Regions from separate parts of the Paenarthrobacter sp. Y-19 genome, predicted to be linked through region 1. Evidence: riboswitches for the same ligand, from Rfam matches in the RefSeq annotation. Region 1 holds a riboswitch; each other region holds the start of a gene.
The links. A riboswitch is a leader RNA that binds a small molecule or an ion and turns the genes downstream of it on or off. The one in region 1 is predicted to bind glycine.
Positions count from the first base shown of each region.

Region 2: linked by a shared signal. The riboswitch ahead of gcvP (aminomethyl-transferring glycine dehydrogenase) and the one ahead of gcvP (aminomethyl-transferring glycine dehydrogenase) in region 1 are both predicted to bind glycine.
Region 3: linked by a shared signal. The riboswitch ahead of cycA (D-serine/D-alanine/glycine transporter) and the one ahead of gcvP (aminomethyl-transferring glycine dehydrogenase) in region 1 are both predicted to bind glycine.

Region 1 is NZ_CP119414.1:616,287-618,548, reverse strand. Features, by position in the region: gene gcvP (aminomethyl-transferring glycine dehydrogenase) at 1-854, opposite strand, end outside; glycine riboswitch at 1,033-1,130, opposite strand; gene PYR64_RS02950 (TetR/AcrR family transcriptional regulator) at 1,224-1,763, opposite strand; gene PYR64_RS02945 (MFS transporter) at 1,837-2,262, shown strand, end outside.
Region 2 is NZ_CP119414.1:3,933,862-3,936,123, reverse strand. Features, by position in the region: gene PYR64_RS18465 (PucR family transcriptional regulator) at 1-535, shown strand, start outside; glycine riboswitch at 610-708, shown strand; gene gcvP (aminomethyl-transferring glycine dehydrogenase) at 857-2,262, shown strand, end outside.
Region 3 is NZ_CP119414.1:399,278-401,539, forward strand. Features, by position in the region: gene PYR64_RS01965 (FAD/NAD(P)-binding protein) at 1-893, shown strand, start outside; glycine riboswitch at 969-1,067, shown strand; gene cycA (D-serine/D-alanine/glycine transporter) at 1,214-2,262, shown strand, end outside.

The DNA of each region.
Region 1 (2,262 bases):
TAGGCCGCGTGCGGGCCGCCGAAGAAGAGCGGGACACCCAGGCGCTGGGCGGAACCCACGGCGATGTCAGCGCCCTGCTCACCCGGAGGGGTGATGAGCGTCAGGGAAAGGAGGTCGGCGGCAACGGTGACCAGTGCGCCGCGTTCCTTGGCCTCGGCAATGACGGCGGAGTGGTCGAAGACGTGGCCGGAAACACCGGGCTGCTGGAGGACGACGCCGTTGATGGCACCTTCCGGAAGGCCGGCTGAAAGATCGGCAACCTCAACCTCGAAGCCGAGGGCTTCAGCACGGCCCTTGACGATGGCGATGGTCTGCGGGAGGCAGTCTGCGTCGAGCACAGTCTTGCCGTCCTGCACGGCCTTGTTCTTGTTGGCGCGGCGCATCATGAGGACGGCCTCGGCCACGGCGGTTGCTTCGTCAAGCAGCGAGGCGTTGGCGATAGGCAGGCCAACGAGGTCCTGGACCATGGTCTGGAAATTCAGGAGTGCTTCAAGGCGGCCCTGCGAAATTTCAGGCTGGTACGGGGTGTAAGCGGTGTACCAGGCCGGGGACTCAAGGATGTTGCGGCGGATGACCGGCGGCGTGATGGTGTCGTAGTAGCCCTGGCCGATCATCTGGACCGCGGTCTTGTTCTTGGAGGCGAGCTTGCGCAGCTCGGCCAGGACCTCGACTTCGCTCAGCGCGTTCTGCAAGGTGAGGGCGACGTCCTGGCGGATGTCGTTCGGAACGGCAGTGTCGACCAGCGAGTCAACAGAGTCGTAGCCAACGGACTTGAGCATGGTCTCAATGTCGGCCTGGCGGCGGGCGCCGATATGCCGATCGACGAAGGTGGTGGAGGCAGAACTAACCGTCACGAAGGAACTCCAATACTTGGGCGGCGTTTGGGTACGCCACAGCGGCTCGGGTTCCTCCCCGCTCTGTATTGGACCTGAGAGTTTCCGCGTGTTGTCCGCACAACGAATCGCTTGCACCGTCGGTGAGCACAGCATCCCACGTCAATGGCGTGGAGTGCCTGCTGCTTTCCAGAGTTGCCTCGCCGCGGCGGTGCGTGGGCCTGAGAGATTCCTGGGGAGGGTTTGCTCCTACGGCGCCTGCATCACGTGCCTGCAGGACTCTCCCGCCGCAGATCAAAGGCATGTTCAGTTGTCTGTGGGCGCCACGCTGGGCACGCCACAAGGCTTAATTGTCCTACGTGCAAGGCCCTGCGGCAAATGGATGAGCAGTCACTTCCGGAGGCGGTCCAGGACCCCCAGCAGGATTTCGACGTCGGCCTCCCGGCCGGCGTTGCCGGCCCCCTGCCCGCCCTCGAACATCGCGTTGAAATAAAGGCCGTCGCCCATGTAGCTGACGGCCTTGGCGATCTCCGGTCCTACGTCTTCGGCCAGGACATCAAGCCACTGCTGCTGGATTCCTGCGAAGCGCCGCCGCGTTTCCTCATGGGCTACTTCAGCGAGCCTGGTGGCGGCAACGAAGGCCCTGTCCATGGGGGTGTCGGCCCAGAGGGAGGACCGGATGAAGTAGGCGGCGGAACCGTCCGGCGCGGCCTTCATCTGCTCAATGTCCTCCTGCGCCAAATCGTCCAGGCGTTCCAGCAAGGCGCTGATCAGGGCTTCCTTGTTGGGGAAGTGATACAGGAGCCCGCCCTTGGAGACACCGGCCCTCTTGGCGACGGCATCCAGGGTAGCGGCCCGCTCCCCTACCTCGATCAGGAGGGATTCGTAGGCATCCAGGACGGCGTCCCGGGCAACTGGTTTTCGTGGCATGTGTACATCATTCCCTAAAGAATTGCGGGGGTTGAATTTGTAACTATACCGTCTGGACGGTACAGTAAGAGGCATGTTCTCGCCGTCCTCAACCCAAGCACCCCGTGCAGCCGCCCCCTTGACGGGCCCGGCTGCACCGTGGCGCGACTGGACGGCCTTGGCACTGCTGATGTTCCCGGTGCTGCTGGTGGCCGTCGATAACACCGCGCTCACTTTTGCCCTGCCGGAAATCGCCCGTTCCCTGGACGTGGGCGGCATACAGCTCCTGTGGATCGTTGACGCCTACCCGCTGGTGCTCGCTGCGCTCCTGGTCTCCATGGGCAACCTTGGTGACCGGATCGGACGACGCCGGTTGCTTCTGATCGGCAGCACAGGCTTCGCCGCGGTTTCGGCTGCTACGGCATTCGCGCCGTCCGCGGAGTGGCTTATTGCCGGACGCGCTGCACTCGGCGTCTTCGGCGCCATGCTGATGCCATCCACGTTGTCCTTGATCAGGAAC
Region 2 (2,262 bases), 1.3 Mb from region 1:
CGAACTGTGGCGGCACGGGGTTGCGTCGGCGTCGTTGAAGCGGAACAACAGGTTCCATGTGGTGGTCCCGGCCGACGTGCCCGACGACGTCCTGGTGCATTGCGCCGGTGTGGATGCCGCGATCGGGATAAGTGCGCCGGCAGCCGTTGCGAATATCCAACGCGCGTTGCAGGAATCCCTCTGGGCGCTTGGTTCGGCCCGCGCCAACAAGCTGGGTGTGGCCCGTTATGCCCAGGGCCCGTCCTGGTTGGGCCTGACCAGTTTCGAGGAAGGGACCGCGTTGGTCCGGCGGCTCCTGGGCCCGGTTTTCGACTACGAGCAGAGCCAGGAAGGTGATCTCATTGTCACGTTGCGGACGTATTTGGACTCGCAGCGGTCCTGGCAAAAGACGGCGGCAACCCTGTTCACGCACCGGCAAACCATCATCTACCGGATCCGGAAAATCGGTGAGCTGACGGGCCTGGACATGGGTGAAACCTCCACGGTGGCCCAGCTCTGGTTCGCCCTTCAGATCCACGAGGCCATGCACGGGTAGGGGCCGCTTGCTTGCACTTTTGCGAAACCCCACGCTATGGTGTGAAGCGTGTCACTCGCGTGACGCAACGCTTTTGATCTGCGGCGGGAGAGTCCTGCCGGTACATCCAGTCAGGCGCCGTAGGAGCAAATCCTCCCCAGGAATCTCTCAGGCCCATGTACCGCCGCGGTTAGGCAACTCTGGAAAGCAGTTCGGGTAACCGGGCTCACCGACGGTGCAAGCAGGCAACCATTCCTGCGGAATCTCTCAGGTCCAATACAGAGCGGGGAGGAACCCACATCATCGTGGCGCTCAGTGGGCGCCTGAATCATGGAGTTCCTCTTGACTGTTCAATCAACCCCCACCGCTTTCGCGGACCGGCACATCGGCGCCCGGCGCCAGGCCGACGTTGACACCATGCTCAAGGCCATCGGCTACGACTCTGTCGACGGCCTGGTGGACGTAGCCGTCCCCGATTCCATCCGCCAGGACACGGCCCTGAAACTGCAGGATGCCCTCACCGAGGTGCAGGTCCTCGCCGAACTGCGGAAGCTCGCATCCAAGAACAAGACCGCGGTCCAGATGATCGGCCAGGGCTACTACGACACCGTCACGCCCCCGGTCATCCGCCGCAACATCCTGGAAGCTCCCGCGTGGTACACGGCCTACACGCCGTACCAGCCGGAAATTTCCCAGGGCCGCCTTGAAGCTCTCCTCAACTTCCAGACCATGGTGCAGGATCTCACCGGCCTTCCCGTGGCGAACGCTTCCCTGCTGGATGAAGCCACCGCCGTGGCCGAGGCCGTGCTGCTGATGCGCCGGGCCAACAAGAACAAGACGGCCAAGGATGGCAAGACTGTCCTGGACGCCGACCTCCTTCCGCAGACCATCGCCATCGTGAAGGGCCGCGCTGAGGCGCTGGGCTTCGAGGTGGAGGTCACGGACCTCTCCGCCGGTCTGCCCGACGGCGACATCAACGGCGTCGTCCTCCAGCAGCCCGGTGCTTCGGGCCGGGTTTTCGACCACTCCGCCGTCATTTCCGATGCGAAGGAACGTGGCGCACTGGTCACCGTGGCCGCGGATTTGCTGGCGCTCACCCTCATCACGCCCCCGGGCGAACAAGGTGCCGACGTCGCCGTCGGAACTGCGCAGCGCTTCGGTGTTCCGCTGTTCTTCGGCGGCCCGCACGCGGCCTACATGGCCGTGCGTGAAGGCATGGAGCGGACGCTCCCGGGCCGTATCGTCGGCGTCTCCAAGGACAACGCCGGCGTCCCCGCCTACCGCCTCGCGCTGCAGACCCGCGAGCAGCACATCCGCCGCGAAAAGGCCACATCCAACATCTGCACGGCACAGGCATTGCTCGCGATCGTCGCTTCGATGTACGCCGTCTACCACGGCCCTGAAGGCCTGAAGGCGATCGCCGAAACCGTCCACGGCCACGCCCGCACCCTTGCCACTGCGCTGCAGAAGGCTGGTCGCGAGCTCGTTGCCGACTCCTTCTTCGACACCCTCACGGTCCGCGTCCCCGGCAAGGCGGACAAGGTCATCGCCGCCGCCGAAGCCCGCGGCATCAACCTGCGGATCATCGACGCCGACACCGTGGGGGTTTCGGTTGATGAAACCACGACGCCGGAAGTCCTCTCCGCGGTAGCCGTCGCCTTTGGTGCCGGTCCGGTGGGGGACGCCTACGGGTTCGAACTGCCCGAATCCGTAGTCCGCACCTCTGATTTCCTGCAGCACCCGGTGTT
Region 3 (2,262 bases), 220 kb from region 1:
AGGACCCGGCGCAGTTCCTGGCCGACCTCGAAGACGCGCTCCAACCTCATGCCCACACCACGGCAAACTGGGAAAGCGACGTGGAGGTCCTGGTTGAAAAGCATGTGGCGGCATCACGGCGTTTGAACCTGCGCGGGCTCGCGGCGCCGTTGGCAGGCCGGACGTTCGCGTCACGGCGTGACCTGGATGCTGCGATCACCGCGTACCTGGACGACGACGCGCGGCGTTCGGCGCTGGGCGAATCGGACCCCGTGAAGATGGCCATCGGCGCGCTCCACACCGGCCGTGCCATCCTCAAGACCGTTGTAGCCGACGGCGGCATCACCGACGAGTCCTGGCTGGCAGGGCTGCGCGGCTGGTTCGAGTCGTTTGTCGAAGGGTTGGCCAGCGGACCTCCTGCGCTGCGTTCGGAGCAGCTGGCCGCCTTGGCGCGTGCCGGCGTCGTGAGTTTTGTGGGACCGGACCCCAAGTTCAGCGTCGATCGTGGCGCCAAAGTGTTCCGGGCGGCGTCACCCTGGGTCCACGAGGGGCCCGCTGAAGCACGCACCCTGATCGAAGCGATGTCACCCGCCAACAGGGTGGGCATCAACATTTCTCCGCTGCTCGAACAGCTCATGGCCGACGGCCTGGTGCGGACCAAGATCATGATGAGTGTGGAGGGGACGCCCATGCAAACCACCGGCCTGGACGTTGAGCCGCATCCTTACCGTCCCATTGCCGCCAACGGATCCATCACGGAAAACATGTACGTTCTGGGCTTGCAGTTGTCCGCGTCGCAGTGGGGCAATGCCATTGCCGCCGAAGCCCGTCCCCGCTCCGGGCGGGCCTATGCCAGCGGCCAGCGGACCTTGCGCGACGCTGACGAGATCGCCCGCAGCATCCTGGGCCTCTAGCCGTCACAGGCTTGCGTTGCCTGCCAGCCTTCGTTACTGTGTGAGCTGCATCACCCGCAAGGGTGTGCGCGCTTTTGATCTGCGGCGGGAGAGTCCTGCCGGTACATCCCGTCAGGCGCCGTAGGAGCAAACCCTCCCCAGGAATCTCTCAGGCCCATGTACCGCCGCGGCGAGGCAACTCTGGAAAGCAGTCCGGCCATACCGGACTCACCGAAGGTGCAAGCAGGCCCATGCCCGCGGAAACTCTCAGGTCCACGTACAGAGCGGGGAGGAACCCGAATCAATGCGGCACCTTGTGCCGCCTGAACGACGGAGTTCCTTTGACGATTCATCCTTCCGCGAGTGCCGGTTCACCCCATCTCGAACGCCAGCTCAGCAACCGCCACATCCAGCTCATAGCCATCGGTGGAGCGATTGGCACCGGCCTTTTCATGGGCTCGGGAAAGACCATTTCCGCAGCCGGCCCATCCGTCATTTTTGTGTACATGATCATCGGCTTCATGCTGTTCTTCGTCATGCGTGCCATGGGCGAACTGCTCCTCAGCAACCTGAACTACAAGTCCTTCAGCGATTTCGCCGCGGACCTCCTGGGCCCTTGGGCCGGGTTCTTCACCGGCTGGACCTACTGGTTCTGCTGGGTCATTACCGGGATCGCCGACGTGATCGCCATCGCCGGCTATTCCAAGGAATTGTGGCCTTCCCTGCCCTTGTGGGTTCCGGGACTCATCACCATCGGCATTCTCCTGCTCCTGAACCTGGCCACCGTGAAGGCCTTCGGTGAGACGGAGTTCTGGTTCGCGCTCATCAAGATCGTGGCCATCGCTGCGCTCATCATTGTTGGCCTGTTCATGATCTTCAGCGGCTTCGAGTCCGACGCCGGTCCGGCCGGTTTCTCCAACCTGTGGAGCCATGGCGGCTTCTTCCCGAACGAGTTCATGGGCTTCGTGGCCGGTTTCCAGATCGCCGTGTTCGCATTCGTGGGCATCGAACTGGTGGGCACCACCGCTGCCGAAGCCAAGGACCCGGAGAAGAACCTCCCCAAGGCCATCAACTCGATCCCCATCCGGGTTCTCCTGTTCTACGTCGGTGCCCTCATCATCCTCATGTCCGTCACACCGTGGACGCAGTTCGCCGCCGGCCACAGCCCGTTTATCGCGATGTTTTCCCTGGCAGGCCTCGGCGCAGCGGCCACCATCGTCAACCTCGTGGTGCTGACATCGGCCATGTCCTCTGCCAACTCCGGCATCTATTCCACGTCCCGCATGGTGTTTGGTCTCGCCCAGGAGGGCGACGCGCCCAAGGTGTTTGGCGCCCTCTCCGGACGCAAAGTACCCCGCAACGCCCTGTTCCTGTCCTGCGTCCTGCTGCT